4 regions of the Carnobacterium sp. GW821-FHT04C06 genome follow, and region 2 is predicted to be linked to each of the others. Evidence: a T-box and tRNA genes for the amino acid it is inferred to sense, from the RefSeq annotation. Region 2 holds a T-box; the other regions hold tRNA genes.
What was found. The T-box of region 2 lies ahead of argS (arginine--tRNA ligase). A T-box ahead of a tRNA ligase gene usually reads a tRNA of that ligase, here a tRNA-Arg.

Region 1: it has a tRNA-Arg gene. The T-box ahead of argS (arginine--tRNA ligase) is inferred to sense a tRNA for this amino acid. The anticodon was not compared.
Region 3: it has a tRNA-Arg gene. The T-box ahead of argS (arginine--tRNA ligase) is inferred to sense a tRNA for this amino acid. The anticodon was not compared.
Region 4: it has a tRNA-Arg gene. The T-box ahead of argS (arginine--tRNA ligase) is inferred to sense a tRNA for this amino acid. The anticodon was not compared.

Annotation. Positions count from the first base shown of each region.
Region 1 covers NZ_JBWKTN010000005.1:175,452-183,631, reverse strand. Annotated here, with positions in the region: gene AC07SW_RS10345 (glycerophosphodiester phosphodiesterase) at 1-191, shown strand, start outside; gene miaA (tRNA (adenosine(37)-N6)-dimethylallyltransferase MiaA) at 224-1,144, shown strand; gene hflX (GTPase HflX) at 1,172-2,419, shown strand; gene AC07SW_RS10330 (methionine gamma-lyase family protein) at 2,416-3,666, shown strand; gene AC07SW_RS10325 (MerR family transcriptional regulator) at 3,872-4,264, shown strand; gene glnA (type I glutamate--ammonia ligase) at 4,353-5,687, shown strand; tRNA gene AC07SW_RS10315 (tRNA-Arg) at 5,824-5,897, shown strand; gene AC07SW_RS10310 (low temperature requirement protein A) at 5,972-7,087, opposite strand; gene AC07SW_RS10305 (amino acid permease) at 7,208-8,180, opposite strand, start outside.
Region 2 covers NZ_JBWKTN010000005.1:314,571-322,750, reverse strand. Annotated here, with positions in the region: gene arcD (arginine-ornithine antiporter) at 1-1,120, shown strand, start outside; gene arcC (carbamate kinase) at 1,147-2,091, shown strand; gene AC07SW_RS10950 (Crp/Fnr family transcriptional regulator) at 2,372-3,073, shown strand; gene AC07SW_RS10945 (hypothetical protein) at 3,251-3,712, shown strand; gene argS (arginine--tRNA ligase) at 3,762-5,453, opposite strand; T-box leader at 5,539-5,761, opposite strand; gene argR (arginine repressor) at 5,931-6,386, shown strand; gene AC07SW_RS10930 (phosphohexomutase domain-containing protein) at 6,432-7,967, shown strand; gene AC07SW_RS10925 (aldo/keto reductase) at 8,047-8,180, shown strand, end outside.
Region 3 covers NZ_JBWKTN010000002.1:390,609-398,788, reverse strand. Annotated here, with positions in the region: gene AC07SW_RS05240 (flavodoxin) at 1-62, shown strand, start outside; gene AC07SW_RS05235 (TetR/AcrR family transcriptional regulator) at 125-688, opposite strand; gene AC07SW_RS05230 (aminopeptidase) at 1,219-2,457, shown strand; tRNA gene AC07SW_RS05225 (tRNA-Arg) at 2,556-2,628, shown strand; gene AC07SW_RS05220 (DUF3284 domain-containing protein) at 3,047-3,460, opposite strand; gene AC07SW_RS05215 (DUF3188 domain-containing protein) at 3,457-3,645, opposite strand; gene AC07SW_RS05210 (hypothetical protein) at 3,659-3,880, opposite strand; gene AC07SW_RS05205 (PTS sugar transporter subunit IIC) at 4,075-5,472, opposite strand; gene AC07SW_RS05200 (PTS lactose/cellobiose transporter subunit IIA) at 5,564-5,893, opposite strand; gene AC07SW_RS05195 (PTS sugar transporter subunit IIB) at 5,928-6,245, opposite strand; gene AC07SW_RS05190 (PTS sugar transporter subunit IIB) at 6,399-6,722, opposite strand; gene AC07SW_RS05185 (PTS lactose/cellobiose transporter subunit IIA) at 6,798-7,127, opposite strand; gene AC07SW_RS05180 (PTS sugar transporter subunit IIB) at 7,163-7,480, opposite strand; gene AC07SW_RS05175 (PTS sugar transporter subunit IIC) at 7,761-8,180, opposite strand, start outside.
Region 4 covers NZ_JBWKTN010000002.1:150,538-158,717, forward strand. Annotated here, with positions in the region: gene AC07SW_RS04060 (GH25 family lysozyme) at 1-714, shown strand, start outside; gene AC07SW_RS04065 (hypothetical protein) at 754-1,287, opposite strand; gene AC07SW_RS04070 (hypothetical protein) at 1,306-1,536, opposite strand; gene AC07SW_RS04075 (hypothetical protein) at 1,851-1,994, opposite strand; gene AC07SW_RS04080 (hypothetical protein) at 2,034-2,165, opposite strand; gene AC07SW_RS04085 (hypothetical protein) at 2,158-2,526, opposite strand; tRNA gene AC07SW_RS04090 (tRNA-Arg) at 2,751-2,822, opposite strand; gene rpoN (RNA polymerase factor sigma-54) at 2,970-4,331, shown strand; gene AC07SW_RS04100 (sugar-binding transcriptional regulator) at 4,705-5,745, shown strand; gene gap (type I glyceraldehyde-3-phosphate dehydrogenase) at 5,789-6,793, shown strand; gene AC07SW_RS04110 (phosphoglycerate kinase) at 6,902-8,086, shown strand.

The sequences.
Region 1 (8,180 bases), 140 kb from region 2:
AAATATCTGCGTGGCATGCAAAATTTGATTGGGTAAAACAAAAACAAGTTTTTAATGTTGAAAAGATGCCCATCAGAGTTTGGACAGTGAATAGTCATCGTTACATGCAGTATTGTTTTCAAAAGAAAATTTCTGCAATTATGACAGATTTTCCAAAAGAAGCCCTTGCCATTCGAAACCGTTGGCAATAAAGGAGATACTCGTGAAAAAAACAAAAATTATTATGCTTGTTGGTCCGACAGCAGTTGGCAAAACCGATTTAAGCATTAAAATGGCAAAGAAATTCAATGGTGAAATTATTAGTGGTGACTCTATGCAAATTTACCGAGGTTTAGACATTGGAACAGCTAAAGTATCAGAAACAGAAGCAGCAGGTGTTCCTCATCATTTGATTGATATTGTAACCATAGATGAAAGCTACTCTGTGTCAGATTTTCAAAAAATGGCGCGGGAAACAATCGCTGGGATTACAGAAAAAGGAAAAATTCCACTAGTTGTAGGTGGAACGGGGCTTTACATCGAGGCGTTACTTTACGATTTGCATCTCGGAGGAAATCAGGAAAAAGAAGCTGATCCATTATTTCGTCAAGAGATGGAAGAGCAAGCGTCAAAACTCGGCAATCACGCTGTATGGAGCCAATTAAATGAAATTGATCCGACTGCTGCAAAAGCGATTCATGAAAATAATTTAAAACGTGTAATTCGAGCGTTGGAAGTTTTTCATCTAACCGGAATCCCTTTTTCAAAGCAACAAGAACAACCTAAAAGAGAAGCTTACTATGACGCATTGGTTATTGGCTTGACGACAGATCGTGACATCCTTTACCAAAGAATCAATCAACGCGTTGATTTAATGATAAGAGCAGGTTTGTTAGAAGAGGCGCAATGGCTAAAGGAACAAGTAGCAAGTAACGGACAAGCTACTTTAGGGATTGGCTATAAAGAATTATTTCCCTATTTGGACGGGGAACTTTCTTTAGAGGCTGCCACGAATCAAATCAAACAAAATTCCAGAAGATATGCAAAAAGGCAGTTGACATGGTTCCGTAATCGAATGGAATTTATTCGCTGGTATGATTTAGTCCAACATCCCGAAACGGAAGAGCAATTGTTTGAAGAAGTAACAACATTTTTACAAAAATAAGTGTTTAAAAGAAATGTAGGTGGCACAATGGAAGAAAAATTAGATTATGAGCGCGTGGTTATTGTAGGTGTTCAAACAAATGAATTAGATACAAATTTCCGTTATTCACTAGAAGAATTAGGTCAATTAACAGAAACTGCTCACGGTCAGGTAGTGGCTGAGTTAACTCAAAAAAGAGACCGTATGGACAGTAAAACCTATCTAGGTAAAGGAAAGATTCAAGAATTGGTTCATTTAGTAGAAGAGACTGAAGTAGACGTTGTTATTTTTAATCATGCTTTAACACCAAGTCAAACAAGAAATATTCAAGTTGAAATAGATGTAAAAGTAATCGATCGAATTCAATTGATTCTAGACATTTTTGCGATGCGTGCACAAAGTAAAGAAGGGAAATTACAAGTAGCCTTAGCACAATTACAATACCTATTGCCACGTCTAGCTGGACAAGGAAAAAACTTATCTAAACTAGGTGGCGGAATTGGAACCAGAGGACCAGGTGAAACGAAACTTGAAACAGACCGACGTCATATTCGAAGCCAAATCAATGATATTAAAAAAACGCTAAAAGAAACCGAAGCACATCGTCAAAGAAGCCGTGAAAAAAGAAATGATGGAACCACGTTCCAAATTGGCTTGATTGGTTATACAAATGCTGGGAAATCTACATTGTTAAATCGATTGACAGATGCGAAAACCTATGAAGAAAATCAATTATTCGCCACGTTAGATCCATTGACTCGCAAGATGGTATTGCCAAGTGGCATGAATGTGACCTTAACGGATACCGTTGGTTTTATTCAAGATTTGCCAACGCAGTTAATTGATGCTTTTCATTCGACGTTAGAAGAGACGAGAGGCGTAGATTTGCTGCTACACGTTGTCGATGCAGCGGCTGAAAATGTAGCAGGGCATGAAGTCACTGTAATCAATCTGTTAAAAGAATTAAACATGGATCAAATTCCAATTTTTACAGTATACAATAAAAAAGATTTACTCAACGGAAATTTTTCACCTAATTTATTTCCAAATAGCTTGATATCGGCTAAAGATCCAGAAGATTTGCTTAAATTACGCAATCAAATCATGAAGCAAATGAAAGAAGTTATGCTTCCTTATGAATTTGAAGTAGCAGCTGATGAAGGCAATAAATTAGTTCAACTAAAAAAAGAAACATTATTAGAATCTGCAGAATTTCAAGAAGAATTAAATGTATACCTTGTAAAAGGATACGCAAAAAAAGCGTCAAAATGGACTGGAGGAAATGAAATCCAATGATGTGGCACCAAAATTATCCAACTAAATTAATAGAAACCATCAAAGAAGTTGAATTAAAAATTCAACCTTATCATCAGCGAGTTCATGAAATTGCACTTTTTAACCAAAATAAAGTATTACAAAGTTTTCGAAACAATCAAGTAAGCGACCAACATTTTACGCCCTCTACTGGTTACGGGTATGATGATTTTGGACGAGACACTCTTGAACAAGTATACGCAGACGTTTTTAAGGGAGAAGCGGGCTTAGTTCGTCCGCAGATTATTTCTGGAACACATGCGATTTCAACAGCGTTGTTTGGTGTTTTACGACCAGGAGATGAGTTGCTTTATATTACCGGCGCTCCTTACGACACTTTGCTTGAAATCGTTGGAGCAACAGGTAACGGAATCGGTTCATTAAAAGAATATCAAATTGGTTACGACCATGTGGATTTGTTGGAAAGTGGAGCAGTTGATTTAGAAACCGTTGCAAAAAAAATCACGCCAAAAACGAAAATGATTGCAATTCAACGCTCACGAGGATATGCCATGCGTTCCTCCTTTACCATTGCTCAAATCAAGGAAATGATTGAAGCTGTTAGGAAAATTGCGCCTAATGCCATTGTTTTTGTCGATAATTGCTATGGAGAATTTGTTGAAGAACAAGAACCACTTGAAGTTGGGGCAGATTTGATTGCAGGTTCACTCATCAAAAATCCTGGCGGTGGAATTGCTAAAACTGGCGGATACATTGTTGGGAAACAACACTTAATTGAAGCTTGTGGCTATCGTTTAACGAGTCCTGGGATTGGTCGAGAAGCAGGAGCATCATTGTATAGTTTGCAAGAAATGTATCAAGGGTTCTTCCTTGCACCTCATGTTGTAGGAGAAGCGGTTAAAGGTGCTATCTACACAGCAGCGTTACTGGACACATGTGGGGTTGAAAGCACTCCAAAGTGGGATGCAGAACGGACCGATTTGATTCAAATGATTTCTTTAAACGATCAAGATAAGATGGTTAAATTTGCTCAAACCATTCAAAAATTCTCACCTGTAAATGCTCATGTGTTGCCAATTGGCGCCTATATGCCTGGATATGAAGATGATGTGATTATGGCAGCGGGTACCTTTATCCAAGGAGCTAGCCTTGAATTGACAGCAGATGGCCCAATCAGAGCGCCATACACGCTTTATGTGCAAGGTGGATTAACTTATGAACATGTAAAACTTGCAGTGAGTTCAGCTGTATTAGAATTATTTTATTAAGGAACTTAGAGAGAACGTACATTTATGTATGTCTCTTTTTTTATTGGTATACCTACTATTATTTAATATTAAACAAACGTACTATAAGAATTAATTGGAAATGTTCGATATCCAATGTAAGGAAACCTAACATCTTAATTAGTTTTTTGTTGACAAATGATTTAAACCTTGATATTCTAATAAAGTAATTGAAAGGAGGACTAAAATGAAAGAGAAAGAGCTTCGCAGGTCAATGTCTGTTTTTCCGATTGGTACAGTTATGAAACTGACGGATTTAACAGCTAGACAAATTCGTTACTATGAAGAACAAGATTTGATTCACCCTGAACGAAATGATGGGAACAGAAGAATGTATTCTCTTAATGACATTGATGTTCTCTTAGAAATTAAAGATTATTTATCTGATGGAATCAATATGGCAGGTATCAAGCGGATTTATGAATTAAAAGAAGTAGAAAAAGAGAAAAAAATGATGGAGCATACTAAAGTAATGACGGATGATGATGTGCGACGAATTTTACATGCAGAATTTTTATCAGTAAGTGGTTTTAGTGGCAATGGTCCAGATCAATCTATGAATCCTAGTCGTATGATTTAAAAATGTTTGTTAACCATGTTTGCTTTTTTTAGGATGATAAAAAAAGAGACCACCTATAAATAACCTAATAACGGGGGGAATAGATAGAATGCCAGAATTTACAAGAGAACAAATCACCAAGATTGCGAAAGAGGAAGATGTACGTTTTTTACGTTTAATGTTTACAGATATTATGGGAATTATTAAAAATGTTGAAGTTCCAATCAGTCAGCTGGAAAAAGTATTAGACAACAAAATGATGTTTGACGGATCTTCAATTGAAGGTTTTGTACGAATTGAAGAAAGTGATATGTATTTACGCCCAGATTTAACTTCTTGGTTGATTTTTCCTTGGGGAACTGGAAAAGGCAAAATTGCGCGTTTAATCTGTGATATCTACAATCCTGATGGGACTCCATTTGCTGGCGATCCTCGTAGCAATTTAAAACGAGTATTAAAAGAAATGGAAGAATTTGGCTTTACCTCTTTCAACTTAGGACCAGAGCCTGAATTTTTCTTATTCAAACTAGATGAAAAAGGTGAACCAACTCTTGAGTTAAATGATAAAGGAGGCTATTTCGACTTTGCACCAACAGACTTAGGTGAAAATTGTCGTCGTGAAATTGTCTTACAATTAGAAGAAATGGGCTTTGAAATTGAAGCTAGCCACCATGAAGTAGCGCCAGGTCAACATGAAATCGATTGGAAATATGCAAATGCAATTGAAGCATGTGATTATATCCAAACCTTTAAACTTGTTGTCAAAACAGTAGCTCGTCAACATGGACTTCACGCAACCTTTATGCCAAAACCGTTATTTGGTGTAAATGGATCAGGGATGCATTTCAATATGTCTTTATTTACAGAAGACGGCAATGCCTTTTATGATGAAGAAGGCGATATGCAATTAAGTGAAACAGCTCGTCAGTTCTTAGCAGGTGTTTTAAGTCATGCAAGAGCCTACACTGCTATTTGTAACCCGACAGTGAATTCATACAAACGTTTAGTACCTGGCTATGAAGCGCCAGTTTATGTGGCATGGAGTGGACGTAATCGTTCACCGTTAATTCGTGTTCCAGAATCTCGTGGCTTATCAACAAGAATCGAGCTACGCAGTGTTGACCCAACAGCAAATCCATATTTAGCTATGGCTGTTTTATTAAAATCTGGATTAGATGGAATTAGAAATGAAATGGTAGCACCAGCTCCCGTTGATCGGAATATTTATGTGATGACCGAAGAAGAACGTCACGAACGTGGCATTAATGATCTTCCATCAACGCTCCATAATGCGATTAAATACTTGCGACAAGATGAAGTTGTGAAAGCTGGTTTAGGTTCTCATATCTACAATAATTTTGTTGAAGCCAAACGTTTAGAGTGGGCGGCGTTCCGTCAACAAGTTTCAGAATGGGAAAGAGAACAATATTTAGAGTTATACTGAAATAAATGCATAAAAAAGGAATCCTTTGAGTAGGATTTCTTTTTTTTAAATAAAAATTAACTTTTAATGGATTTTCTATTGACTTTTTATACAATATTGCATATAATAAATCTTGTCGTTGAAAGAATATTGACTTGTCTCAATAGCTCAGCTGGATAGAGCATCCGCCTTCTAAGCGGACGGTCGGGAGTTCGAATCTCTCTTGAGACGTAAATGAAAAAACTGCATAAATATTAAAAAAACCACATGATGAGAATCCTGTGGTTTTTTTGATGAAGAAAAAACTAAACGGAAGTTTCTTCTTCATATTGGATTAAATTGTCTATCAAAGAAGAAATCCCAATTAAGATAAGCATCCAAATAGGAGGCACGACTAAATACAAAAGGAATCCAGTTAATAGAAAGATTGAAAGACCTAATCCAATAATTTTTCTGAAAGTTGCTCTTGAAAATTTCTTTTTAGGATGATAAATAAAAATAAAATGTTTCGCGCTATAGAATAAGAAAAAAGAAAATGCGAGTAAAAGATCGATTAATTGCAAAGGCAATACCTGATGAGCACCTAAGTGGAGTGCTCCTGCAAAAAGAGTGATGGCAATTAGCATAAACAAATTGCTATAGAGTAATAATTGTCCATTCGTCGTCTGCTCTTTATCAATCACCAAGTCTAACCGATCATAATAAGATTTCCAAAGCAAGATAATGACGATAAAAGCAATGCCTACATAAAATAGTGTGGAGACAATCATTGTTTGTCCATTTAAAATAGCAATCAAAGCAACCACCGTTTCTCCAAAGCAAATTAATGTAAATAAGCCTAACCGTTCAGCTAAATGACCGACATCAACAGGAGCAGCTATTAATTTTTTGTGATTTATCAATGGGATAGCGATGTCTAAAAAGATTCCTAGGAACAAGACGAAATAACGAGTAAATCCATTGAAAAATAAAGAAGTACTGGATAAAATAAGTGAAAGTGTAAAGAAATTCGTTAATAATAAAATGACTTTTTGATCGGCTTTACTATCAATGCAACGCTTCACCGAATGATACTGTAAAATCGTCATAAAACGAATGCCGATAAATCCAATTAAAAAGGTGAGATAGGTTTCATTAAAGTTTAAATTAAAGCTTGCAGTCATTAGCATCACAAAAAACATTTGCATAAACATGTAATAGTGAGGCTTTTTCAATCTAAGACCGTAACGATTGAAAAACATTGTTTGACCTGCCCAAGCCCACCACATGGGGATAATCATTAATAGGTATTCACCAATAATCGTAAAAAAATCTTGTGGCTGGTTATTAACAGTTGTTAATAAATGGTTGGTTGAAGAAATGGCTACAACAAAAACCAAATCATAAAATAATTCTAACCAACTAACTTTGCGTTCTTCCAAAAAAATTCCTCCTAAAAAGCGTGTTACTATTTATTTTCTCATTTATAGTGTACACTTTTCTTGGGAAAATAATAGTTTTTAGTAATGAAAAAGCCATTAGAATAGTCTAATGGCTTTTGGTTATTCTTTATGTCGAGATAAATCAACTTCTTCAAGGGGGATAAGCTTCGTTTTAAATTTAATTTTGTAGTAACTAAACAAAATAATAAACAGTGGAACACTCATATAGGTAATTCCGATTGCTTGCCAATTAAAATCTTTAAAGGCTTGAATATCTTGTCCAACAATAACTAAAATACATAAGAATAAAGCGAGTAGGGGACCAAATGGGAACCATTTTGCTTTGTATTTAAGTTCGCTTAAATCATGACCTTGTTTAATGAAGGCACGACGGAAGCGATAATGAGTTAAAGCAATTCCAATCCAAGCGATAAACCCAGTTAAACCACTAGCAGCAACAAGAAATAGATAAATATGCGTTCCAAAAATACTTGAAGCAAAAGCAAGTGTACCAACAAAAGTAGTTAACATCAAAGCGAAAATAGGAATTCCGCGATCATTAATCAATCCAAAAATCTTAGGTGCTTGACCATTTTTAGCCATTGCCCAAAGCATTCTTGTTCCAGCATACATCCCAGAATTTCCAGCTGATAACACAGATGTTAAAATAACTGCGTTCATCACACCAGCAGCAGCAGCTAAGCCAGCACGTTTAAAGACAAGTGTGAAAGGACTAATGGCGACATCTCCAGCTCCACTACCTAACAAATTAGGACTTGTATAAGGAATAATAGCAGAGATAACAAAAATGGCTAAAATGTAGAATAATAATATACGCCAGAAGACTTGTTTAATAGCTTTTGGAATACTTTCTTCCGGAGTTTCAGATTCCCCAGCAGTAATTCCAATCAATTCCGTTCCTTGAAAAGAAAAACCAGCCACTACGAAGACAGCTAAAATTGAAGGAATCCCGCCAACAAAAGGTGCGTCCCCAATTGTAAAGTTTGTTAATCCGTCATGATGCCCACCGATAATGCCAACAATGGTTAAAATACCAACCACTAGAAATACCAAAACAGTGATGACTTTAATA
Region 2 (8,180 bases):
TGGAACACTTTTATTTAGTGCAGTAGGGTATTTTTTCTCTATTTTTGGCGATGGTCAAAATTTAGCATCTGTAATCGGTGCATCCGTTATGTTGTGGTTGGTTCATGCTTTGATTTTAAAAGGTGTCGAAACAGCTTCAATTATTAATACCGTTGTAACAATTGCTAAAATGATTCCACTTGCAATCTTCTTTGTTACAATGATTATTGCGTTTAAATTAGACGTTTTCACAACAGATTTCTGGGGAACAGTCTCAGGTCATTTTGAATTAGGCAGTGTGATGGGACAAGTTCGAGGAACGATGCTTGTGACGGTTTGGGTATTTACAGGAATCGAAGGTGCAGTGGTTTTCTCTGGGCGTGCGAAAAAGAAATCTGATATTGGGAAAGCAACGATTCTAGGCTTAATCACAGTTATTGCAATCTATCTATTAACAACCGTTTTATCTTTAGCCGTTATGACACGTCCAGAATTAGCAGAATTAAAACAACCAGCAATGGCTTATCTATTAGAAAGTGTGGTAGGTAAATGGGGTGCTGTGTTAATTAATGTAGGGGTTATTGTATCTGTTCTAGGAGCATGGCTTGCATGGACCATGTTTGCAGCAGAGTTGCCATTCCAAGCAGCAAAACAAGGCAGCTTCCCTAAATTATTTGCAAAAGAAAATAAAAATGGCGCACCGATCAATTCATTAATTTTCACAAATGTACTCATCCAAATTTTCTTATTTACATTTTTAATCAGCTCGGCAGCGTATAAATTTGCTTTTTCATTAGCATCCTCTGCGATCTTGATTCCTTATGTATTTACTGGATTTTATCAATTGAAATATTCTCTTCAAGAAAAAATAGGGACACCAAGAAGAACACAAAATATTACCATAGGGATTTTAGCAAGTATTTATGGCGTCTGGTTAGTATATGCGGGTGGAATTGACTTCTTCTTGCTTACCATGCTTTTATTTGCTCCTGGTATCTTTATCTACGCATGGGTCCAAAAAGAAAACAAAGAAAAAATATTTACAAAAGGAGAATGGATTTGTGCAGGCGTGATTGTCCTCCTTTTCCTATTCTGTATTTACCAAATTGCAACAGGTGCCATCGATGTAACGAACTTATAAAATTTATACTGAGAGGATGAATTAGAATGACAAAACGTAAAGTTGTAGTAGCTCTTGGAGGAAATGCGATTCTTTCTACAGATGCTAGTGCTAAAGCGCAACAAGAAGCCTTACACCAAACAGCAGAATATTTAGTGCAGTTTATTGAAAAAGGAGACGATTTAATTGTCTCTCATGGAAATGGTCCTCAAGTTGGGAATCTCTTATTGCAACAAGCTGCTGCGAATAGTGAAAAAAATCCAGCAATGCCTCTAGATACATGTGTAGCTATGACAGAAGGAAGTATTGGTTATTGGATGCAAAACGCGTTAAATAGTGCATTACTAAAACGACATATTGATAAAGATGTCGTGGCCTTAGTAACTCAAGTCATTGTTGATGAAAAAGATCCTGCCTTTGCAAACCCAACAAAACCGATTGGTCCATTTTTAACAGAAGAAGAAGCAAAAATTGAAATGCAAGCAAGCGGTGCAACTTTTAAAGAAGATGCAGGACGAGGCTGGCGTAAAGTTGTCGCTTCACCAAAACCAATCAGCATTAAAGAATATCGTGTTGTCAATCATCTTGTCGAAAGTGGAGTTTTAACGATTTCAGTAGGTGGAGGAGGTATTCCAGTTATTGAAAAAGATGCTGAACTTGTTGGAGTTGAAGCGGTTATTGATAAAGATTTTGCTTCTCAAAAACTAGCTGAACTGGTTAAAGCTGATTTGTTAATTATATTAACAGGTGTTGACAATGTTTATGTGAACTACAATCAACCGGATCAAAAGAAATTAGAAGAAGTAACGGTGACAGAATTAAAAGAGTACATTGCGGACAATCAATTTGCACCAGGTAGCATGTTGCCAAAAGTAGAAGCAGCCATCAGCTTTGTTGAAAATTATCCTCAAGGGAAGGCTATTATTACTTCTTTAGAAAATATTGGGGCTGTTTTAGAAGGAGACGCGGGAACGATAGTTGTTGCAAAATAGTGAAAGTTAAATGAGAGAAAAAGGGTATCATTTCTCTTTTATACATTCATTATGTATAATGTGTTTGTAAGGTTGGTTCACTTCTTTAAATCTTATTAAATCAAAGAATTTCTGTCGGATTTTCCTTTATTGCTACAGAGGAGGATTCGACAGATTAATGTGTTTATACATTTTTAGGGAAGATGCGTGAACCGGTTTGGTTTCTCCCATTTTTCTTAAATACCTTCTTAAGAGTCAGTGAAAAGTTCAAAAAATTTTTTACCTTTGGGAGTTGAGAATCGTGGAGAAAATCGAGAATTATATCAATCAAGTTCATGAACTTCGTAACACGGAAGTATTTGCTGGTTTTTCTGATTTAGAATTTGAAGAATTACAAAGCAATCTCTATATGCGACATTATAAAAAAGGACAAATTTTGTTTGATGAGGGCGACCAAAGAGAGCGGATCTATTTTTTGAAAAAAGGATTGGTTCGCTTAGAAAGATATGACGCTAGTGCTACATTCAGCTATTTTGACTATGTTAAAACAGAACGGCTATTTCCCTATGGTGGCATGTTTACCGATAAGGAGTATCATTATTCTGCATATGCTGTTACCGATATCGACTTGTATTACATTCCGATGCAAGTATTTGAGAAAGTTGTTTTACAAAACAAAGAGCAAATGATTTATATTTGTACAAGATTGTCTAAATTATTATTAAATCACGAAGTTCGCCTGCAAAACTGTGTGACATCTAGTGCGACGGACCGTGTGATTCAAACAATCGGGATTTTAATGGATAAACTTGGAGAGCCAATTACACCAGAATTGATTGAGATTCCCTATCCGATTACGTTAAAAGAATTGGCCAGTTTAAGCGGTACGACGAGAGAGACTGTGGGTCATACTATGAAGAAGCTGAAAGAAGAAAAAAAAATCGAGTATCATCATAAAATTTTTGTTTTTCTAGACAGCGATTACTTTAAAGATCATTTATAAGAAAAAATCAATGAATTGATTTTTTCTTATTTTTTTGGTTTAAATTCCAATTTGTAGTAAAAAAAGTCAGATTAGTTCTAAAAAAAAATGATTGCGTTGCAAGTTGTAAATAAATCTTTTTATTTTTTTAAAATATAATATATAGTTATATTATCAAAAGAAGAGAGGATGATATAAGTGAAAAAAAATCTATTACTAAGTGTACTTTTTATGGCTATTTTAAGCGTTGGAGGGTTATTAGTTAACAATCAAGCAACAAAAGCAGCGGCAATTGTGGAGGACTTCAACTTTGAGACATCTGCTCCAAATTTAGCGAAGTATCATTTAGTTGATATGTGGTCAAGTAAAGTCGAATTTAAAGGCAATCGCTTAACGGTTACAGATGGAAGAGTTGGCAATACAGTTGAATTACCCGTCAATCATAAGTACAAAGTTACTTTGAAAAAAGCACAAGGAAAGTTAACTATTTTTGGAGGACTCTTGGATGTGAAAAGTTTTGATTTAGCAAACCAAGAAACGGTTGACTATAGTTTCGTCTTACAAAAAGGATCAATTGAAGGACCAAAAACAGCTAAAATTAGCTTTGGCTCATACGGAACGTCATCATTTAGCGGCTATACAATCGAACAATTGAATTAATAAGAAAAAACTGGCAGATTCGTATTTATCGAATCTGCCAGTTTTTTTATTACATTTCGTCAGGTGCTTCTACGCCAAGCAAACGTAAATCTTCTTTTAAAATAGTTGCAACTGCTTGAACTAAAGCTAAACGTGCTGGTTTTTCAGCATCATCAGCAAGAACTTTGCTATTTGCATAATATTTGTTGAAGGCTTGTGCCAAGTGAATCGCGTGTTTAGCAATTACAGATGGTTCAAATTTTTCATAGGCTCTTGAAATGGTGTCTGGATATTCTTGTAATAATTTTACAACTTCCCAGCTGTAGCTATCTGATAAAGCAAGTGGGGCAGTTAAGTCTATTTCAACATTAGCTTTACGTAAAATACTCATTGCACGAGCTCTAGTGTATTGAACGTAAGGCCCTGTTTCTCCCTCAAAACGTACAACTTCTTCAATAGTAAAGTCAAAGTTGTTTAAACGATCATTTTTAAGATCGTGGAAGACAACCGCGCCAATCCCAACTTGATCAGCTACTTTTTCTTTGTCTTTTAAATATGGATTTTTAGCAGAAATTTGTTCGTTAGCAGAAGCAACAGCTTCGTTTAATACTTCTTCTAATAGAACAATTTTCCCTTTACGAGTAGATAATTTTTTACCACCTTGCGTGATTAAACCAAACGGAATGTGGTGCATATCTTCTGCCCAATCAAAGCCAGCTTCTTTTAAAACAGCTTTTAATTGTTTGAAATGATTGCTTTGTTCATTTCCTACTACATACAATGATTTGGCAAAGTTGTAATTGCGTTTACGATAAAGGGCAGCAGCAAGGTCACGAGTGATGTAAAGAGTTGCACCATCAGACTTGCGAATTAAGGCAGGATTTAAGTTGTATTTTTCTAAATCTACAATCGTTGCGCCACGATCAATGCTTAAAATATTTTTTTCTTCTAAAATAGAGACAACTTCTTCCATTTTATCATTGTAGAAGGCTTCTCCGTTAAATGAATCAAATGTAATACCTAACATATCATAGATATGATTGAATTCAGTTAGGGATTCTTCTCTAAACCAAGTCCACAATGCAACCGCTTCTTCATCATTGTCCTCTAGTTTTTTAAACCAAGCACGAGCTTCGTCATCTAATTCAGGTTGAGTTTCAGCAACTTCGTGGAATTTTACATATAAACGCAATAATTCATTGATTGGTTCAGCTTTAACTTTTTCCTCAGAACCCCAAAGTTTGTAGGCAACAATTAATTTCCCAAATTGAGTCCCCCAGTCACCAAGGTGATTAATTTTAATGGGTTTAAATCCAACTTTGCGTACAATTTCAGCGATGGAATTCCCAATTACTGTTGAACGTAAGTGACCCATTGAAATAGGTTTTGCAATATTAGGAGAAGACATATCGATTGGAATACTTTCACCATGTCCAATTTGTTGGTCGCCGTAGTGAGCACCTTCTTCAAGGACTGTTTTTAAAATAGTGTCACTTATGATTTCTTTATTTAAAAAGAAATTTAAGTAAGGTCCAACAACCTCTACTTTAGCAATAATTGGATTGCTGATTTTTTCACCTAAATCTGTTGCAATTTGCTGTGGTGCTTTACGGAAAATTTTAGCCAATGAAAAAGTTGGGAACGCAACGTCACCATGATCCACTGATTTTGGTTTTTCTAACAAGGTATAAATTTCTTCAGTTGTTAAAGTGTCGCCAATTTGATCTTGTAACGTTTCAGCGATAATTAATTTGTAATCCATGTTAAATTCCTCCTAATGTGTCTATTTATCAATCAATTTTGGAAAAAAGAGCATAAAAAAAACGCCCAATTTTGACTTATGTCAAAAAAGAGACGAGGTATTATCCCGCGGTACCACTCTAATTGTCTATACCATAAAGGCACAAACCGCTTGTTTACTGATAACGGATAACAAATCCGAATAATTCTACTTTAATTTCAAATTATTTTTTCCAAAGTGCGCTTCCTTTTTTGCTTCGTTATTGGCTTTCACTGTCCCAACTCGCTAAAAACTCCCTAAAAAAGTACTCTCTTCTTCAACAAAAGTGATATGAACTTGCTATCAGTATAACAAATAACCCGTCGGAATTCTATCATTATCTTACTAAAATATGTTATTTTTGACTATTTAATGAAAAGTTAGTGGGAAATAAAAGCAGAATGAGCTTTGTTTTGGTATAATAAAAAAGGAGAGAAAATAAAGGAGGCGTTTATCATTATGAAAAAATCAAGCCGACAAATGATTATTAAACAAATTATTAACAACCATGCGATTTCAACACAAGAAGAATTGCTTCATTATTTAAAAGAAGAAGGTGTAGAAGCTACTCAAGCGACGATTTCAAGAGACATCAAAGAGATGAATTTAGTTAAAACCAACTCTGCAAATGGAAATGTTAAATACACGATTTTCCAACATAATAAAATGTCAGAAGAAGAAAAATTGGAGCAAACGATTGGAGAAGTGGTAATCAAATTAACAAGAGTTGAATTTATGACAATCGTTATGACCATCCCTGGAAATGCCCATGTGATTGCAGCATTATTAGATGCCATTGATTTTCCTGAAATGGTAGGAACCGTTGGCGGGAACGATACCGTTTTGATTATTTCAAAAGATCAAGAAGATGCTAAAAAGTTATACGATTATTTTAGTAAATGGACTTCTTTTTAAGAGAAGTTGTTAAAAAAGCTCAATTGCTAAGGAGGACATCTATCTATGAATGAATCAACCATTCCTGTATTAACCGAATTACAAAACGGTTCTGATGTAAGAGGGGTCGCTTTGGAGACCCCTAACCAAGTTGTTACATTAACGAATGATCGAATTGAACGAATAGCCTATGGGTTTGCTTTTTGGCTAAAGGAAGTTAAAAAATTAGCCGTGGATGACCCGCATTATCCGCTACGAATTGCAGTGGGACACGACAGTCGCTTGTCTAGCGAACGAATTAAAAGCGCTTTAATTGAAGGGCTAGTTAATGCTAATTTTGAAGTTATTGATGTTGGATTGGCAACGACACCAGCCATGTTTATGGCAACTCAATATATTGAATATGATTGTGATGCAGCGATTATGATTACCGCAAGTCATTTGCCCTTTCAGTACAATGGATTGAAGTTTTTTACAAAAGATGGAGGAGCAGAGCACGAAGATATTCAGTTTATGTTAGAACACGCGGATTGGAGCTATGTCTATTGGGGAAATATGTCAGGCTCAGTAGTACCTCGTTATTTGTTAAAAGATTATGCAGCAGATTTAGTTGATAAAATTCGTCAAGGGATTAACGATCCAGAGCATTACAACGAACCTTTAAAAGGACGACATATTGTTGTAGATGCAGGAAATGGCGCAGGTGGATTTTTTGCAACCGCTGTCTTAGAGCCGTTAGGAGCCACAACTTCTGGCAGCCAATATTTAGAACCAGATGGTCATTTTCCTAATCATGTGCCTAATCCAGATAACAAAGAAGCGATGAAGAGTATTCAAACCGCTGTTTTAACGAATCGTGCAGATTTAGGCATTATTTTTGATACGGATGTTGATCGTTCAGCGATCGTTTCCAGTAATGGCGAACCAATCAATCGAAACAACTTAATTGGACTGATTTCAGCTATCTTAATTGAAGAAAACCCGGGAACGACGATTGTAACAAATTCAGCAACTTCAGAACATTTAAAAACGTTTATTGAAGCATTAGGTGGTAGACAAAACCGTTATATCACAGGTTACCGTAATGTAATCAATAAAGGCATAGCCTTGAATAAAGAAGGCATTCCAACAAGTCTTGCGATTGAAACAAGTGGACATGCTGCCCTAAAAGAGAATTATTTTTTAGATGATGGGGCCTTTTTGATTGCGAAGTTATTAATTGCAGATGCAAAATTAAAAAAAGTTGGAAAAACGCTAAGTGATTTAATCAGCAATTTAAAACAACCTGTCGAGACTGAGGAAGTTCGCTTTAAAATTGAAGGCGAAGATGTTGCTTTAATTGGTGCGAATGTTCTGGAGGATTTTCGTGATTTTATTCGAGAAACGCCAGACTTAACAATAGAACCGCAAAATTTTGAAGGTGTCCGAGTGAACACGACTGGCGTTTTTGGCGAAGGTTGGTTTATTTTACGTCTCAGTTTGCATGAACCGCTACTTGTTCTGACAATGGAAAATGATGAACTGGGAGCTATTGCTAGATTAAAAGAAGTCTTAAAAACTTTTTTCAACGGTCAATCTGATTTAGATGCTTCTTTTTTGTAAGTTTCAATCTTTTACGTTAAACTAAGAGAATAAGATAGTCGACGTGCTATCTAATGAACCCAAAGGAGTGAAGAATTTAATGGAAAAAGCATTAACTCAAAGTATTACACTTGCAAATGGTGTTAAGATTCCTCAGCTAGGTTTAGGAGTATTTCTTGTAAAAGAAGAAAATGAATTGATTCAAGCAGTGATGACGGCTGTTTTAGATGGTTA
Region 3 (8,180 bases), on a different contig from region 2:
TAGAAGAAGAAGATATTCAAAAATTAGAAACCTTCGCAAAAGAATTAGCGTCAAAGCTATAATCTTGTACTTATATTTATATCTAAAAAAAGAACGGACTTAGAAAATTCTAAGTCCGTTCTTTTTATTTACTGTATCTTGCACCAAGAATCATATCAGATAACGCATCACGTAAATTCGATTCAATATCTTCTTCATTCATTGGCAATAAACCAGAGGAAATTAATGACGCAATTCCTTGCGCTACAATCCAAATCTTAGTGAATAGTTCAAATTTATCTTCTTTTGATAAATTTTTCGTATCTTCATTTTCTTCCATTAATCGCATGGCAAAATCCAATGAAATTTTATGCATTTTTTCAATGCCTAAGTGATTTTCAATATACAACGCACGGAATAAAACTTTTTCTTTATCTGCAAATTGAATGTAGTTGATACATGCATCAAGCAATGCATCTCCTGTATGTTCATTTGAGTAAACTTCTTGTTTTAAATAATTTTTAATTTTTTCAAATAATTCATTTTTCAAGTCATCCATATTTTTAAATTCTAAATAAATAGGTTGAGTAGAGCATTTCATTTTTTTGGCAATATTACGTGCTGTAAAACCTCCGAAACCTTCAGTTCTAACAACTTCATATGCTGCGTTTAATATTTGTAGTTTGGTAATTGTTTTTTTTCTAGCCATCCGGCTGCACCTCATTTCATTTAGTTGGGTTAGTTACTTTACTGTATTTGTATAATAAAAAATAGTTATTTGTTATTTGACAAAATGCTATTTTAACTATCTGGTTCGACCATTATGGCTGTCTGTTTTTTTATGTTCATCAATGAATAAAATAATCGCATTAAACACTTACATTACCTATCTTTAAAAAGATTCCAAAATAATAACTAGTCTCTTTTTTTTAACTATTGATTTCTTTTATAAATCTTCGATGTTAATTTTTACCCTCCTTAACTATTAACAATAAATGTTATTGTTATTTTAACACCTTTACAACAGAAAAAAAAGAACTTTTTAACGTATATAGTCATTATTCTAAAAAATGTGACGTTTTTCTTAAAGTTATTTTATGAAACCTTAAAAAATGAACAACATTTGTAATGATTTTAGTCTTTTTTTTTAATTTGACAAATTGTTTCCCACCTCTCCTTATGCTATTATAAACATATAGTTTTTCAATTTTTACAATCTTAATTCAGGGGGAATTCAAAATGGTATTACCAAATTTTAAAGAAAATCTACAAAAATATGCTGAATTAATTGTCAGTACAGGCGTAAATGTATCGAAAGGCCACACCGTTGTGTTACAAATAGATGTTGAACAAGCACCACTTGCTCGTTTGATTACTAAAGAAGCTTACAAATTAGGTGCAACAGAAGTCATTGTAAAATGGTTAGATGATGAAATTAGTCGTGAAGTTTTTTTAGGTACTCCTGAAGAACGTTTAGTAGACATTCCTCAATATAAAATTGATGAATCTATTGACCAAATTGAAAAAGGCGCAAGTCGTATTAGTGTTCGTTCTGCTGACCCTGATGCTCTTGCTGGCGTAGATACAGATAAAGTTGCAGCTTACCAAAGTGCTGTTGGAAAAGCTCTCTCAGAGCAACGCACAGCTACTCAATCAAATAAAGTTAGTTGGTCAGTCGTTGCTGCAGCTGGTGCTAAATGGGCAGCTAAGGTCTTCCCTGACTTAGCAACCTCCGAGGAACAAGTAGACGCTTTATGGGATCAAATTTTCAAAACAACACGTATTTATGAAAGCAATCCTGTTGAAGCTTGGGTCAATCACGATCAGCTGTTAGAAGCAAAAGCAAATGAATTAAATAAAGAACAATTTGATGCTCTTCATTACACTGCTCCTGGAACTGATTTGACCATTGGTTTGCCAACAAATCATCGTTGGGAAGGCGCTGGTAGTTTTAATGTCCGTGGTGAGAAATTCATGGCGAATATGCCTACGGAAGAAGTTTTCACAGCCCCTGACGCAAATCGCGCAGATGGTTTAGTAAGAAGTACTAAACCACTTAGCTATGCCGGCACGACTATTTTAGATATGACCTTTACTTTTAAAGATGGCAAAGTAGTGGATGTTACCGCTAAACAAGGTGAAGACGTTTTAAAAAAATTAATTGCTACAGATAATGGCTCTGCTCGTTTAGGTGAAGTTGCCTTGGTTCCAGACCCCTCTCCTATTTCTCAATCAGGAATTGTTTTCTATAATACCTTGTTTGACGAAAATGCTTCTAATCATTTAGCTTTAGGATCAGCCTATGCGTTTAGTTTAGAAGGTGGTACAGAAATGACAGAAGCAGAATTGATTGCTGCTGGTTTAAACCGTAGCAATGTCCATGTTGACTTTATGATTGGTTCAAATGAAATGAATGTTGACGGAATCCGTAAAGATGGCTCAATTGTTCCAATCTTTAGAAACGGAAACTGGGCATAATAGAAAAGAACTCGTAATTTTATATTACGGGTTCTTTTTCTTTTTAAGGGCTAGACATTTTTTTTAAACCATGAGAAACTGTGTAAGAGATTTCTTTTGTTCCTATAGCTCAGGGGATAGAGCATTCGTTTCCTAAACGATGTGTCGCAGGTTCAAATCCTGTTAGGAACGTTTGATTAATGCTGGTATATTAGCCTTCTTGGTTTTTATATCAGCTTATTTTTATGTATTTTTTTAAATTTGTGAGTTAAAAAAAACAATTAAAGAACTCAAACTAAAAAGCAACCATTCTTTATTACAAAGAATGGTTGCTTTTAATCTAGTTAGACGACGTCTGGGGTTTTATTGTTTCCCATACGACTGTCATTTCGTTATACTCATTAATTTCAATAATGGGTTGCTTTTGATAATAAATAAGAAAAAATAATAAATGAATCATCCAATCATTCCTCTCATCTTTAAGAACATTCTTACCTATATATATATATCTATCTTACCGAAGAGCTATGAACATTCTGTTAATAAAAACTAAAGGAAAGGTTAAATCAGTAAAATAAAACAGCTGTCCACAAATTGTGAACAGCTGTTTTTAATTTGTAACTTCAATCGAAGTTAGCATCTTTTTCATATTTCGTTTTCTAAAGTAACCTAAAATAATACCTAGTAGTTGGTCATTTAAATTTTGAATCGTTCCAAAAGACTCCATTTTTTCTTCATAATGAATACGGCAACGATTAGCATCCAACGCTTCAATTTTGTAGGCTACTTCAAATTTATTTTTCACTGTTTCCGTTGTGAATGCATACGCTTTGTTATCTACCATTTCAGTAATCACAATTTTACCAGTAGATGTTTTATTGAATTGTTTTTTATAAGTAAAACCTGCTAATTGATTTCTTCTTAAGGCTTTCTTTGTGTGTACACGAATATCGTACAACACAGATTCCATCACTCGGTCGTAAAAATATTGAGCGGATACATTTAATTCTTTTGTAATTTTCATTCATTTTCCCCTCCACTTTTTTTAATCCCTTGAGCTTTGCCTTTTCGATAAATAAGATAGCCCACTGCTAAAATGAATCCTCCTGTGATTAACACAGAATAATTGATAATCATTCCATTTCCAACAGCACTCATCATAATAATCAGCAAGCCGATACTCATTACAAACAATCCATTCTTAAGCATATGACTCATCCTTTCATTCTGCGGTTACTTGAAAATATAACACTGCACCATAAGGAGTCTCCTTAATAATTTCTTTTACTTTTTTTGCAGTGGCTTCAAGATCAGTTGCATTTGTGTTGAAATACAATTTCATTCCTTTTTTTTCAATAAACTCAAAAGTTAATCCTTCTTCATTATACGTTGTTAACGTTTCAATTATTTTATCTTGTTGAACTGGTGCATTTAATACGATCATCGGGTTCCCTCTTTTCTCTTGATTAGGTTCCTTACTCTACTATAATGCAAGTTTCATGCCAAGTAGTTAGCTCTGAAAACCTTATTTTAAAACGATTTAATTAGTCTAAACAATTACACATACCTTTTAAATTTACACACTAATAATAAAACGGTTTGCTTTGATGACTGATCCATCGAAGCAAACCGTTATTTTTATGCGTCTACTTCACCTGCATTTGGATCAATTTTATTTGCTGCTAATACAAATGGTGTCCAGATTGCAAAAGCAACAACTGAATTAATTAAGGTTAAAATTGGTGCACGCCAGTCCCCGCCAGTTGCAAGGAATGAATTTAAGAACGGAGGCATAACCCATAGCACTTGAACTTTGATTGGACTTACTAAACCAAGTGTTGTTGCAAAGTAAGCAATTGTTACCATCACACATGGTGCTAATAAGAATGGAATAAAGTAAATAGCGTTCAATACAATTGGCAAACCAAACATTGCTGGTTCATTGATGTTGAAAATTCCTGGCGCTAATGATAACTTAGCAACAGTTAATTGATCTGCGCGTTTTGAGAATAGTAAGATGGCAATAATCAAGACAATCGTACCACCTGAACCACCCATCCAAACATAAGCATCAAATGATCCGCGTACCCACTCATAAGGAAGTGGCAAACCTTTTTGTGCAGCGTTTACATTTTCAAGCCCTGCAGTTCCCCAAATAGATTCTAGAACTGGTGCTAATACGTTAGGTCCATGAATTCCAAAGAACCATAACAATTGAACTAAGAAAGTAATTAGTAGTACAACGCTAAAGCCTTGTGATAGCGCTAATAGCGGCGCTTGGATTTCTGCAGAAATCCAATCAATAATAGCCATTCCTGTTACTTTTGTAAATACGAAATTGATAATACCTGAAACATATAACGCAACTGTTGCTGGAATAATTGCAGCAAAAGCTTTTGATACTGCTGGTGGAACTTGTTCTGGCATTTTGATTGTAATATTTGCTAACATTAATTTAGAGAAAATAATAACTGAAATAAATCCGAATAACATTGCTGTAAATAGTCCAGTGCCACCTAAGTGTGCGCCAATATTAAAATAACTACCACCTGTTGATGAAATAACTGAAACGCCATCTGCTGTTGCTACTTGTCCACCTGCATCTGTAATCATTGTTACAGCGCTTTTAGATAAAACAGCTTTTAGTGGGAAATCAACGGTTGCTGCTTGTGCTAATCCCATTACAAATGCTGCTAGTGAAACCACTGCACCTGATAAAGCATCTACTTTATAAGCTTTAGCTAAATTATAACCTAATGTCATTGAGAAAATAACTGCTACAACTGCTAAAGTTCCTGTCCAAACAAATCCATTAACTCCAATGATTGGATCCATTGCTTTAACAAAACCTGTCCATCCCCATTCAGTAGGAAAATCACGTAAGAAGGCATTTAACAGTACTGCAATCGATCCTGCCATAGTTGCTGGCATTGTACCAATAAAAGCATCACGTAGAGCAACCAAGTGCTTCTGTGATCCTACTTTTGTTGCAACTGGAACCACATATTTTTCGAGCCAATTCATCAAACCATTCATTTTTATTCCTCCCAAAATTTAATTAATAGTTATAAAATAAATAAAAGCGTTTTCATTTATTTTGATAATATCCAATTTTAATTCATTTTTGCTAATCAATAGATGCTTGAAGCATTTTTTTGTAGACAGTTACCATCTCTCCAGCTAAATCACGAAATAAGATTGCATTCATTAAATAATCTTGACTGTGTACGGTTAATAAAGTTATGCCTACATCGTTCTCATTCGCTTTTTCGTGCGCATCTTTGTTTGTAAAGTAATGGTCATTTATTAAAAACTCATCAGCCACTTGTAATTTCTGATTGGCTAATTTAAAATCACCTTTTCTAGCCGCATGAATGGCTTCCATCTCATCACTTTTAGCATTTCCCCCATTGATAATCAATCCCATAATAATTTCTAAATTTTGTTCAGCAAACATCCGCATTCTACTCTTTTTTATAAGGATTTTGCGATTATTTCATTAAATTTAATGCTTGATTTAATACTTTTTCGCCATTCATCATACCGTAATCTTGCATATTAATTACTTCTAATGGAATTCCTTTTTCTGCTAATTTAGGTTCAAATTGGGCTTTCATAAAGCGTACTTGTGGGCCTAATAGCATCACATCAATATTTTTTGATTCTAAATTTGTATCAGCTTCTGAAGCGGATACTGCAAAAATTTCTGCGTCTAGTCCTCTTGCTTCTGCTGCTTTTTCCATCTTTGTTACTAATAAACTTGTACTCATTCCTGCTGAACATACTAACATGATTGTTTTATCTGCCATTGTCATTCACTCCGTTTCTTTTTATTGTTTACACTTTATTATAATGCAAGTTTCGTGCCAATAAAAAAGATATCGGAAACGCTATCATTATAACGTTTCCAATATCTTTTTTATTCTACACACTTTGAGGACTGTTTACACAGATAAGTTATTTCATTGATTCTTCATTAATTTATCTGCCCAATCCAACACACTTTCTCCGTCCATCAAGCCATAATCCTTCATTGAAATTACTTCAACAGGAATTCCTTTTGGTTCTAGCAAAGGCGCAAACTGTTTTTTCATAAAACGTACTTGTGGACCTAGTAACATGACATCAATTTCTTTTTCTTCTAAATAGGTATTCACATCTGAACCTGAAAGAGCAAATATTTCAAAAGGCAACTGCTTACTTTTTGCTGCTTTTTCCATATTTGAAACTAAGAGACTGGTACTCATTCCTGCTGAACATACTACCATAATCTTTTTCTTTTCCAATTGGTTGTACCTCCTATTTACTTTCTTAAAAAAAGATAGGAGAATATCTCCTATCTTTACTTTAGTGGCTTGTGCTTAAGCGATTGGAACGCCAGCCATTTTTTTATATAAATCAACCATCTCAGCTGCTAAGTCACGGAATGTGATTGCATTCATTAAATGATCTTGACTGTGTACGGTTAACAATGTTACTGCTACATGATCGCCTTTTGCTTCTTGTGTAAGCATACTAGTTTGTGAATGATGAGCTTCTACCAATGCTTTGTCTGAATCAATTAATTTTTGATCTGCCAACTCAAAATCACCTTTTTTTGCTGCATGAATGGCTTCCATTGCATCACTCTTAGCATTTCCTCCGTTAATAATTAATCCCATGATTGTTTCTAAATTTTCTTGATTTGCCATAATTAAACGCTCCTCTATCTACTAATTGTGTATTTTTATTTCATTAAGCTTAACGCTTGATCTAATACTTTTTCGCCATTCATCATACCGTAATCTTGCATATTAATTACTTCTAATGGAATTCCTTTTTCTGCTAATTTAGGTTCAAATTGGGCTTTCATAAAGCGTACTTGTGGGCCTAATAGCATCACGTCAATATTTTTTGATTCTAAATTTGTATCAGCTTCTGAAGCGGATACTGCAAAAATTTCTGCGTCTAGTCCTCTTGCTTCTGCTGCTTTTTCCATCTTTGTTACTAATAAACTTGTACTCATTCCTGCTGAACATACTAACATGATTGTTTTATCTGCCATTGTTATTCACTCCGTTTCTCTTATTGTCTACACTTTACTATAATGCAAGTTCCGTGCCAACTTTTAATCATCAAAATCCAGATATACCAATGTTTTTAGGATTCATTTAATTACACTCTCTACCTTAAATTTTTACACACTTCATTTAAACAGCAACTTTATTGATTGCACGCTTCTTTTTCCCTTTACACTATCGCTTGAAGCTAATTTTAGTAGACTGATTATAGTCAATACCAATAAAGAAACATCCCACGCTTAAAATTGTGGGATGTCTTTAAATTTAAGCTACTTCTTTTTCGCGTTTTAATTCTTGAATTTCAGCAATTTTTACAAATGGTGCGTAGATTACAACTGAAATTAATAAGTTAACTGCTGCTAATACTCCACCTGCAACGCTTTGAGTTGCTAAGAATCCGCCAATAATTGGAGGAGTTACCCATGGTGGCATTACCGTTGCTGCTGGTACAAGTCCAGAACTAGTTGCCAAGTATGCAACAGTTACTAAAACAACTGGTGTCAAAATAAATGGAATGAACATTAATGGGTTTAGCACAATTGGCAAACCGAACATCATTGGTTCATTAATATTAAAAATCCCTGGTGCTGTACTTAAATTTGTTACGATTTTATAAGCTTTATTACGACGTCCAAATAAGAAAATAGCAATAATTAAACCTAATGTTGCACCTGTTCCACCTAA
Region 4 (8,180 bases), on a different contig from region 2:
GTAAATACTCGCTTTAACATTAATGATGGGGAGGGCTGGATTGCTAACTATCCTGGTTATCCAACATCAACAATGAACTTGTATTCCAATCGGTCAGCTTGGCAATTTGCTTCTGATTATCAATTTATTGGAATCAATAATACTGGAACGAAAAACTTTGATGTTAGTGTAGATTATAAAGGTAACTTTACTCGTGGGGTAAAAGACCAAAATAAACCAGTACCGACTGATCCAGTAGCACCTGTACCTACAAATGAATATGTAGTTGTAAGTGGAGATACTTTAGGAGGAATTGGTTCTAAATTAAATAAAAATTGGCAAGATATTGCACGTACAAATGATATCTTACCACCTTATACGATTTTCCCTGGTCAAGTTTTGAAGTTAGCAGGAACAAACTCAAATGGTGGAGGAACAAATCAATCTTACTATAAAGTAGTTTCTGGTGACTCGTTAAGTGCAATTGGTAATAAGTTAGGGGTATCATGGCAAGCTATTGCTCAAACAAATGGAAAAGTTAGTCCATATGTAATTTATCCAGGAGAGAACTTAAAAGTCCCTAATAGTTCATCTAATCGTTCGTATACGGTAAAAGCTGGTGACTCATTAAGCAGCATTGCTCAAACTATTGGTGTATCAATTAATGAGTTAGCTTCTAAAAATAGCATTACAAACGTTAATCTCATATTTCCTAATCAAGTCTTAAATTATTAAAAAAAGACCACCTATAAAAACAGGTGGCATACATACAGGTTAATCAAGTATTTTATGCAAGAAGTAGGGTATAACTTTTCTAGTTGATTTAATTTTCGTTTTATTAACATCTCCAAAGCGTCCGTTATAATTTAAAGGTATATCAGCTGAACCATATGGAGTAGATGCTTTTAGTTGGTATTTAGGAATACCTTCACCTTCTAAATACGAAATTTTTAACGTATCTCCAGGTTCTACACTTTTTATTTTTCCAGTACCTTTAAATGAAAGATCACCATCGCTACTTATAGATTCAAATTCCATTACTTCTATTTCTAAAGGTACGTCACTAGCAGTAACAAACACAATTTTATTTGATTGTTCATCAGCAACAAGTTCTTCAGCAAGAGTATTTTTGTAAGTAGTATCTTCTTCAGCTTTACTATAAAATTCTAATGAAATATTTTCATAGTAAGTTTTATTTAATAAAAATCCAAGACATAAAATTGTGATAGCTATAAAAATTTTAAAGAACAAAAGTATAAAATCTATCATATCCTTGTTTGATTTGTATAATTTAAATAGATTGGTCATGTAAGTCTCCTTGTTAAATTATTTTTCATTTTTTATATGTTCTTCAAAATTTAAAAGTTCATCCAATGTTTCCCCGGGCGTTTTGTTGATTGCTTTAGATATAGCGATAATCGTTTTAACTTTAAAGTTGTCAATCGGTTGATTACGTTCAATAGCGCTTGAAATTCCAGTTTGAGAAATATTCCCAATTTTTGATATTGAGTATTTTGTGACATTATATTTTTTAGCAATTGAATCGATAGGATGCAATTAGATCACTTCTTTCTGTAGTTGTTAATAGCGATTATTAAGCCCGCTACGGCTAGTATTAAGATTGCGATGTAAACGAATGTACTCATTTTAAATTCCTCCCTTATCATGTTATAATAAGGATAGAGGGGCTTTCGCCCCATCTATCATTTTTTATTTTTGCGTTTCTTTTTCTTGGACTGTTTCGACGCTGTCAAGAAGTTGAGAATCGCTGTGACTAACAGTACTATTGCTGTTAGTCCTTTTATTATATCGTCTAACACTTTTTCACCTCCCCCTTACTCTTATAATTATACTACTCTACAGAGTAGTAGTCAAGTGTTTAACTCAATTAATTTAATAAAGTTTTCAAAAGATTCTTTTTTACTATTAAAGCGATAGACGATATCAGATTTACAACTTTCTACTATAATAGTACATTTTTCTAACGTGATAATAATTTCCCCATTTGTATACATAAAAACACCTCCTACGGATAATATACGCAGAAGATGAGATTACATATTAATATATTCTAAAAAAGTTTCTTCGCCCAACAAATCAACAGAAGCCTCTGACAATCCCCATAGTCGTTCTTTGAGTTCTTCTAATGTGATAGTTCCATTTTTAAACGCTTCAATGTCACTCATCCAAAGAGCTCCATTTGATCTCATCGTAAAACTCAACGTTTCTGATTTCGTCATAATTAACCTTTGTACCTGAGACCCAAAGGCCTAATTCGTCATGTCCTTGTAGTTTTCCGACTATATCATCCGAGTAGTTGTTATCTGCGTCTACTGATTCTAGTTGTATAGCGATTGATTTATTGTTAACTACTGCAGCATTTAAAACTTCTGATATTTCCTCAAAAGACATTTGCTCTTTTTTTGGCACTGTATGTTTTAGCTCTTTTTGTATTTGATCCATAGATGAATTGTGTTCAGATAAAAACATTCCTTGCCATTTGATGACACCACGGTCTTTATACCGTTCATTAAATCTATTTAGCATATAATCACCTTCTTTTTTACGAATATGACCATTATACGAACGAATGTTCGTTTTGTAAAGAGAAAGATAACACCTACTTATCAAATAGGTGGTATCTATATTATTTTTAAGTTAAAGTGCCAATTTTGTGCCAATTTTTTTCTTATCTGTTATTTATGAATAGTTTGAAATGTTTATATATAGCTGTTTATTCATCTGTTCTTAACTGTTCGTAACTGTTTTTATGTCTCCTGGGGGAATCGAACCCTCATCTCAAGAACCGGAATCTTACGTGATATCCATTACACTAAGGAGACTAAATCAACTACTATAGTTTAGCTGAATTTAGTTGAAAAGACAAGATTTAATTATAAGCACGCTATAAAAAGATGAATTCCTTTTCAATTTCAAAATATGGTATGATAGCAGTGAAGATTTTGAAAGGATATGAAGGAGGAATGATTGTGAATTTTGAACAAAAGTTTAGCCAACAACAAAGACAAGTCCAAAAAATGGCGATGACACAACAATTACAGCAATCCATTCAAATGCTACAATATAATACAGAAGAACTGGCCAGCTTTTTAGAGCAAAAGGCGCTAGAAAATCCTTTAATCGAAGTAACCGTTGAACGGGATTATGAGGCTGAGGCAGCTATTCAACCCGTAAAAAGTACAATGAACTATCAACATAACGAAGAGTTTAATTATTTGAATCAAGTACCAGATACTAGCATTTCCTTATTTGAATTTTTGTTGGAGCAAATTCATCTGACAATGAGAGATGCTTATTTAAGAGAATTGGTTTTCTTTTTAACTGAAAATATTGATGATAATGGCTATTTAAAAATAGAATTATCGGAAGCTGCAAAAACAACGGGGGCACAAGATATCCAAATGCTAGATGCCTTAACGTTATTACAACAATTAGATCCTGCAGGAGTAGGCGCTAGAAATTTACAAGAATGCCTAATGTTGCAAATAGAGCGAGATGATTTTGCTCCTAATATGGCGTATGTGATAGTAGAGGAAGAATTTGAAAATTTTGCAAATCGTAAATGGAAAGAAATTACGAAAAAATTCGATATTAGTTTGGCTGAGATTCAAGAAATTTCAGATTATATTCAGACCTTGAATCCACGCCCAGGCGCTTTATATGACGGTACAAAAGAACAATACATCCGTCCTGACTTAATTATACGTGTCACAAAAGAGAATGAAATCAAAGTATTATCAGCTAAAACAGGCTTGCCAGTCGTTCATTTTCAAAAGGATTATTATCAAGAAATGTCCCAATTTGAAGACAAAGATGTACGACGATTTATGAAGGATAAATTTAATGAGTACGAGTGGATTCAAAAAAGCTTGCAACAAAGAGGAGACACCATTGTTCGAGTTGGGACTGCGATTGTTGAGCGCCAAAAGGAATTTTTCTTAAACCCAGCACATCCAATCAAATCATTAACTTTAAAAGAGATATCCGAAAAACTTGATATTCATGAATCGACAGTAAGTCGCTCCATTAATGGCAAATATTTAGAGACTAGTTTTGGTATTTTCGAATTAAAAAGTTTCTTCACAAATTCATTAAAAACGCAACAATCAAAAATACAAAATTCTGAAGACGAATTGGAAATTTCAGGAGATTCTGTTCGGAAAAGAGTCGCATTTTGTGTAGAAAATGAAGATAAACATAAACCTCTGTCAGATCAAAAAATAGTGGAACAATTAAAAGAAGAAGGAATTGATGTTTCTAGAAGAACGATTGCGAAATATCGGGATATTCTAGGCATTCCTTCTTCATCTAAAAGAAAACGATTTGATTAATAAAAAACCTGTGGATTTTTTATTCTATGTTATAAGAAGAAACAGGTTTTTATTTTAGACTTAATTACAAAACAAGAATTAAGTTATAAAGAAACAAAATAATTTAGTCACAAGATAGACACAAAAATTAATATTTTTTTTAGGAATAGAAAAATAAGCACTTTATAGTTGAAAGATAGCTTGTAAGCTGTTAAAATGATTAGTGTAAGAGATGGAAGCGGTAGGCGAAATACTGCGACAAATGACAACAAACCTACAGACAGTCAAATGAATGTTTTTGTTTCATTAAGGATCTCTTCATTTTTTTAAGCACTCAGGGTCGCGAAACGACTTACATGGTCATTAAACGACCAAGGAAGAAAGAGGCACTCTTATGCAGCAAGATGTATTATCTATTATTGAAAAAGTAGCACCTGATATTATGGAGACTCTTAGAGAACGGTATCAGATTTTGCGCAATATCTATTTGTTGGGGCCAGTCGGTAGACGTGTTTTAGCTGGGAAAATGAATGTAACAGAACGTGTTTTACGTACTGAAACAGATTTTTTAAAAAAGCAAAACATTATTAAAACTTCAAAGGTAGGAATGGAGTTAACCGTTACTGGGGAAGACGTCTATCATGAGTTAGATCAAATGATGGGACAACTTTTAGGAATGCGGGAAAAAGAAAAGGAATTGGCTACTTATTTCCAAATAGAACATTGCATAATTGTCTCAGGCGATAGTGAAGAACAAAGGAAAGTCATGGAAGAATTAGGGCATGCAACATCAGAATCATTGGATTTTCTACTTCCAAGTGGCGACAATATTATTGCCGTTATGGGTGGAACGACAATGGCAAAGGTTGCAGACCAAATGACAAAAGCTTTGTCCAACGATCGTCATCTGATCTTTGTCCCTGCAAGAGGAGGCATTGGAGAAGCTGTGAATATTCAAGCGAATACGATAAGTTCTCAAATGGCTGAAAATACAGGTGGCGAAAATCGAGTTTTATACGTGCCAGAACAAGTCAGTGAAGAAACGTATAAACCATTACTCCAAGAACCAGCTGTTTTCAACACTTTAAAAATGGTCACAAAGGCTAAATGTGTGTTACACAGTATTGGAGATGCCAAACTAATGGCAGAACGCAGAGGAATGAGTGAAGAAGCTCTAGCTCTGATTAAAGAACAAGCTGCAGTTGGTGAAGCTTTTGGATATTTCTTTAACAAGGCTGGTGAAGTGGTCTATAAAATTCCACGCATCGGGTTACAATTGAAAGATTTAGCCAAGATTCCTTGTGTACTGGCAATCGCTGGTGGAAGGTCAAAAGCAACAGCAATAGAAGCTTATATGAAAAACGCACCAAGTCAAACATGGTTGATTACAGACGAAGGTGCAGCTAACCAGATTTTAAAAGGGGTAACCCTTTAAAATAAATAATAAATCAAGAATTCCTAAAGGAGGAAATCTAGTTATGACAGTAAAAGTAGGTATTAATGGTTTTGGACGTATTGGACGTTTAGCTTTCCGTCGCATCCAAGCAGTAGAAGGTATTGAAGTTGTTGCAATCAATGACTTAACAGACGCAAAAATGTTGGCTCATTTATTAAAATATGATACAACTCAAGGACGTTTCGACGGTGACGTTGAAGTTCATGATGGTTATTTCAATGTTAACGGTAAAGAAGTAAAAGTTCTTGCTAACCGTAACCCTGAAGAACTTCCATGGGGCGAACTTGGTGTTGAAATCGTTCTTGAATGTACTGGTTTCTTTACAACTCAAGAAAAAGCTGAATTACACTTAAAAGCTGGCGCTAAACGTGTTGTTATTTCTGCTCCTGCATCAGGCGACATGAAAACAATCGTTTACAACGTAAACCATGAAATCTTAGATGGTTCTGAAACAGTTATCTCAGGTGCTTCATGTACTACTAACTGTTTAGCTCCAATGGCACAAGTATTAGAAGAAAAATTTGGTGTTGTTGAAGGTCTTATGACTACAATTCACGCTTACACAGGTGACCAAATGACTCTTGATGGTCCTCACCCAGGTGGAGATTTCCGTCGTGCACGTGCTGCTGCAGAAAACATCGTTCCTAATACAACTGGTGCTGCTAAAGCAATCGGTTTAGTATTACCTTCATTACAAGGTAAATTAGACGGAGCTGCTCAACGTGTTCCTGTTGCTACTGGTTCATTAACTGAATTAGTAACTGTATTAGACAAAAAAGTTACAGTTGAAGAAGTAAATGCTGCAATGAAAGCTGCTGCAAACGAATCATTCGGTTACAATACTGATGCAATCGTTTCTTCTGATATCGTTGGTATGACTTTCGGTTCATTATTTGACGAAACTCAAACTAAAGTTATGACTGTTGGAGATCACCAATTAGTTAAAACTGTTGCTTGGTATGACAACGAAATGTCATACACTGCACAACTTATCCGTACTTTAGAATACTTTGCAAAATTAGGTTAATTATTTCTTAATTTTAAAATGTGCATATTCTGACATTTTTGAAAAGCGGGGAGCTTCGCGCTTCCCGCTTTTCTTTATGTCTTTAATAAACAATAGGAGGCTTCTCTCATGGCTAAAAAAGTTGTTACTGATTTAGATTTAAAAGATAAAAAAGTACTAGTTCGTGCTGATTTTAACGTACCAATGAAAGATGGCGTTATTACTAACGACAACCGTATCGTTGCTGCACTTCCAACACTTGAATACATTCTTGAACAAAATGGTAAAGTCATTGTTTTCTCTCATTTAGGTAAAGTTAAAACAGAAGAAGACAAAGCAGACAAAACATTGCGTCCAGTTGCAGAACGTCTAAGCGAATTATTAGGAAAACCTGTAACATTCGTTCCTGAAACTCGTGGAGCTGAATTAGAAAAAGCTATTGCTGATATGAAAGATGGCGAAGTGGTTATGTTTGAAAACACTCGCTTTGAAGACATTGATGGCAAGAAAGAAAGTAAAAATGATTCAGAATTAGGTAAATATTGGGCTTCACTAGGCGACGTTTTTGTAAATGACGCATTTGGTACAGCTCACCGCGCTCATGCTTCTAACGTTGGAATTGCTTCTAACTTAGAATCAGCAGCTGGTTTCCTAATGGAAAAAGAAATCAAATTTATCGGTGGCGTTGTTGAAAACCCAGATCGTCCTTTAGTGGCAATTCTTGGTGGCGCAAAAGTTTCTGATAAAATTGGCGTTATCGAAAATCTATTAAAGGTTGCTGACAAAGTTCTTGTTGGTGGAGGAATGACTTATACATTCTACGCTGCTCAAGGAAAAGAAATTGGTAAATCATTAGTAGAAACAGATAAAATCGACTTAGCAAAATCATTATTAGAATCTGCTAACGGCAAATTGATTTTACCAGTTGACTCTGTATGTGCGACAGAATTCAGTAATGATGTTCCAACTGAAATCCACGAAGCAATTCCTGCTAACATGATGGGACTTGACGTAGGACCAAAAACAGTTGAATTATTTACAAAAGAATTACAAGGCGCTAAAACAGTTGTATGGAACGGACCAATGGGCGTATTTGAAATGAGCAACTTTGCTAAAGGTACCATCGGCGTATGTGAAGCAATTGCAAAATTAAAAGACGCAACAACAATCATTGGTGGTGGAGATTCAGCAGCAGCAGCTATGCAATTAGGCTTTGCGGATGACTTTACACACATTTCAACAGGTGGCGGAGCTTCTCTAGAATACCTAGAAGGTAAAGTATTACCTGGCGTGGATTCTATTTCTGATAAATAATCATGATTCTTGGCGCTTCAGCGCCTTAGAAGCATGATTCACATTCGTTCCGAAAGAACGAACTGTGGCTTCCGAAAAGAAGTTTTGATTCTTG